DNA from 2 places in the Anoxybacillus andreesenii genome. Region 1 is predicted to be linked to the other one. Evidence: riboswitches for the same ligand, from Rfam matches in the RefSeq annotation. Region 1 holds a riboswitch; the other holds the start of a gene.

Region 1 (2,206 bases):
AATCCTTAGCCGAAGCGCTGTTAAATGTGAAAATGCTCAAACCAAAGCGAGGGCAAAAAAGGGATTTAGTTAAGCTTGCCGAAAAGAATGCAAAAATTGCATTGCAAGAAAAGTTCTCCCTCATCGAGCGAGATGAAGACCGAACGATCAAGGCTGTGGAACGATTGGGTAACCAGCTTGGCATTTATACACCTCACCGAATCGAAGCATTCGATAACTCTAATATCCAAGGGACCGATCCAGTATCTGCGCTCGTTGTTTTCATTGATGGCAAGCCAGCCAAAAGAGAATATCGTAAATACAAGATTAAGTCTGTGAAAGGTCCGGATGATTATGAATCGATGCGGGAGGTTGTTCGAAGGCGTTATTCCAGAGTATTAAAGGAAGGATTACCGCTTCCGGATCTGATTATGATTGATGGAGGAAAAGGGCATGTGGAGGCGGTTCGTGATATATTGGAGAATGAGCTCGGTCTGGATATTCCGCTGTCTGGATTAGTAAAGGACGAAAAACATCGAACCTCACAGCTTTTATTCGGCAATCCTCTCGAAGTGATTCCTCTCGGAAGGAACAGTCAGGAGTTTTATTTGCTGCAGCGCATTCAGGACGAGGTTCACCGCTTTGCGATTACGTTTCATCGGCAGTTGCGGGGTAAGACCGCCTTTCAATCCATTTTGGATGACATTCCAGGAATTGGGGAGAAACGCAAGAAGCAGCTGTTAAAGGAATTTGGCTCCGTGAAAAAAATGAAGGAAGCCTCGGTGGATCAATTTCGGGAGCTTGGAATCCCAATCCATACGGCAGAAGCATTGTTTAACAAATTGCAGGAATGACATTGTATTCCTGACGAGCCTATGCTATAATTTTTAAAACTTTATATCGTTATCACTTTAACGTAAGTAAGTGAAGGTAGAGGTGCGGACGCTAATAGTAGAGTCTTGGAGAAGGATGAGTTTCTGAGAAAAGACTTGAAAGGGGTGGACCGCCGAAGTGAAGAAAGTCTCATCCCTTTTTTTGCTGGTTCTGCATTGAATAAGTGCAGGATTGTCAAGACTAGATCGTCTTGGAGAGCTATCTAATGATGCGTTCGAAATTTTGATACTTTTTTCACGCAGCAATGGGATAGAATCTCATTGCTTTTTTTTGTGGAAATGCTCTTTTCAAACATTGTTGCTTATGAACAAAAGATAATTAGATAAGACGATGTTTTATGCAGTTTATCTGTAGAAATAACCGAGAAAAGTGCTGCTCATTCTATGCGTATCACACGCCTAGTATGAAACGGAATGGCCGGTATTAAGGACATTCCAGAACAACAATCCGTGCGAAAACAGTCTGTGGAAAAAATAGGTGGTAGCTATGCACACTGGTAATACTCTTAGTTAACTCATAATTGTCAATGAAAAAAGTATAGTAGAAAGAAGGGGGACTAAATGGCTTTAATCGTGCAAAAATTTGGTGGAACCTCTGTAGGTAGCCCAGAAAAAATTTTGAACGTTGCAAATAGGGTTATTGAAGAGAAAGCACGTGGAAACGATGTGGTGGTTGTCGTATCTGCCATGGGAAAAACAACCGATGAGCTCGTTTCTTTGGCAGAAAGAATCACTTCTAAACCGAGCAAAAGAGAAATGGATATGCTGCTTACAACAGGAGAGCAGGTTACAATATCGTTATTAACAATGGCACTACTGGAAAAGGGCTATCCAGCGATCTCCTTAACGGGCTGGCAAGCTGGAATGGAAACAGAAGCGATCTTCGGAAATGCACGTATCATGGATATTCACACAAATCGAATAGCAAACGAGTTAAAGGAAGGAAAAATTGTCGTAGTTGCTGGCTTTCAAGGTGCAACAAAGGACGGAGAGATTACGACCTTGGGAAGAGGAGGCTCGGATACTACGGCAGTCGCACTTGCCGCAGGACTGAAGGCAGAAAAATGTGATATTTACACAGATGTTACTGGTGTATATACAACGGATCCTCGCTATGTAAAGACAGCAAGAAAATTATTATCCATCTCCTATGATGAGATGCTTGAGCTTGCCAATCTCGGAGCTGGGGTTATCCATCCAAGGGCGGTTGAATTTGCAAAGAACTATCAAATTCCATTGGAAGTACGTTCGAGTATGGAAGCCGAATCGGGAACGATCATTGAGGAGGAAGGAAGAATGGAACAGAATCTAGTCGTAAGAGGGATCGCTTTTGA
Region 2 (2,206 bases), on a different contig from region 1:
CTCGATATAAATAGATAGAATGATATTAATGATCTTCAATACTAGCTTTTTTGGGCCCCGTTCGGGCATAGGAATGGTACGAATGACCCCTGCCATCAAACCAATGACTGCCCCAATAACGGTTCCAATCAACGCAATAAAGAGCGTCATCCCTGCTCCGCGAAGGAACATTGGCCAATTTTCCGATACAATTCTTACGATCCATTCAAAGCTCATGCTCTTCCTCCTAATCAGAAAACCGACTGTACTCTGACATACAGCCGGCTTTATCCTTTAGTGCTGTTTGCTTATTTTGCAGCAGGTTGATTTTTAATCGCTGTATCCATAATTTCGGTACGTTCTTTCTCGGAAATTCCCTTCAGGATTTCATTGATTTTCTCTGTTAAGTCACTGCCTTTTTTAGTTCCCACAGCAATGGCCGTATCGTCAGGTGAAGTCTTAAATCCATCTTTAAATTCAACCATGGCAAATTTTCCATTCGCTGTAGAAGCACTAACTGCTTCAGGTCGTTCTGTAACATAGCCATCTATGATTCCCGATTCAAGTGCTACCCTCATGGCAGGGAAATTATCCATGGCGGTCTCTTTTGATACTCCTTTAATTTGATCAATGACGGAATAATGGAATGTATTTAATTGCGCCGTTACTTTTGCGCCTTTGAAATCCTGAATCGACGTGGCCCCTTCATATTTTCCACCTTTTTTCACAACCATGACTAGATTTGAATTATAGTAGTTATCTGAGAAATCGATGGTTTCCTTTCGTTCCGCAGTCGGAGACATTCCTGCAATAATGGCATCTATTTTTCCAGATGTTAAGGCTGGTACGAGCCCATCCCATTCTGTTTTCACAATCACAAGCTTCTTCCCTAAGCCCTCGGCAATTTTTTTGGCGATTTCGACATCATAGCCGCCTGCATATTCGGAAGTGCCATTAATTTTTACCCCACCATTTGCGTCATCATTTTGAGTCCAGTTAAATGGGGCATATCCAGCCTCAAGTCCAACCTTAAATGTATCCTCGCTTGCGGAACCAGACGTATTTCCATCTTCACTTGTCCCACAAGCAGAAAGTAAAATAATACTTGAGAATAATAATCCTATTAATAATAAAACTTGTTTTCGCATGGCATTTTCCCCCTGTTTTTCTTGATTCTTTTTTTAGACAACAAAAAAACGACCTGAGATCAAACTCAGGTCGCATGTATAATTGCCCTAAAGTCCCTCTCTTTTCCCTTAATGAGATAGCACAACTCAGCAAACCTGGGAAGTTCACTGAGACAGTCCTGCAGCTCTTAACTGCAGGCCCAGCATGCAATATTGAGAATATTACACACTTCGGCGACATTTCCTTCTCTCTAGAATCATAGCGTTCTCGGGGCTCCGCTAGAGACTGTTAAATACCGCGCCTCTACCTCACTAAATAAAGTGAGGTTAACATATTCAATTCATAAATTATATTATTTAGGTTACCTCCCTCTACACAATCTGTCAACCATGGAATAGAAAAATACTATTCTTATATTATTTCCTTTTTAATGCATTTTCAAAATTCGCTGAGTTTATTGACTTATATTAAATAAGAAACTGCGGACTGAAAAGGGAAAGAATCCAGTCTCAAAGTGTGACCACTCTAGACCGTTTCTTTCCCCGATTTTTTTCTATATTATTCTTTCGTTACGAGAAAAGCCTTGTATTCCGTAACACCCAACCTTTCCACATATACAGCCAGTACCCAGTCTCCGTTAGGTAGAGGGATACCATTTTGTACGGTACCATCCCACTCGAATTCATGGATTGGGGATGGAATATTTGTAAATGAACCTAATGTATCTACATATCCACCTATTGTATTTCCTGGTGCAAGAGCATAGAGATCATACTCTAACACCTCCGCTCCACCCGGTAAATAGGAGCCTATATAGTAGCCATTAGGGGCCTTATCCATAAATGCACCGGATACGCGAGGATAATCTGGTTCTCCGACAAATAGGATAGTCGGAACGGAAATTTCTTGTTTCCCGTCATTTACAAGGATCATCCCCTCATAATAACCAGGGTTTAATTTTGAGGAGTCTACCTGAACATTAAAGTTCACCATCTGGGATTTCCCTGCATTTACCTTTAAGTTGTTACTTAGCATCACCTTAATTCCATCTGGATTTCCTTCAAACTCCACATCGAAGCTATAGGTCTTTCTTTCTTTT

Evidence for each region. A riboswitch is a leader RNA that binds a small molecule or an ion and turns the genes downstream of it on or off. The one in region 1 is predicted to bind lysine.
Region 2: it holds a riboswitch for lysine, as region 1 does, so the genes downstream of both, J2S07_RS03590 (transporter substrate-binding domain-containing protein) here and J2S07_RS18150 (aspartate kinase) in region 1, are expected to answer to the same signal.

The regions. Positions count from the first base shown of each region.
Region 1 is NZ_JAUSTU010000025.1:19,239-21,444, reverse strand. It holds gene uvrC (excinuclease ABC subunit UvrC) at 1-833, shown strand, start outside; lysine riboswitch at 903-1,082, shown strand; gene J2S07_RS18150 (aspartate kinase) at 1,434-2,206, shown strand, end outside.
Region 2 is NZ_JAUSTU010000002.1:333,727-335,932, forward strand. It holds gene J2S07_RS03585 (amino acid ABC transporter permease) at 1-216, opposite strand, end outside; gene J2S07_RS03590 (transporter substrate-binding domain-containing protein) at 288-1,127, opposite strand; lysine riboswitch at 1,237-1,421, opposite strand; gene J2S07_RS03595 (S8 family serine peptidase) at 1,666-2,206, opposite strand, start outside.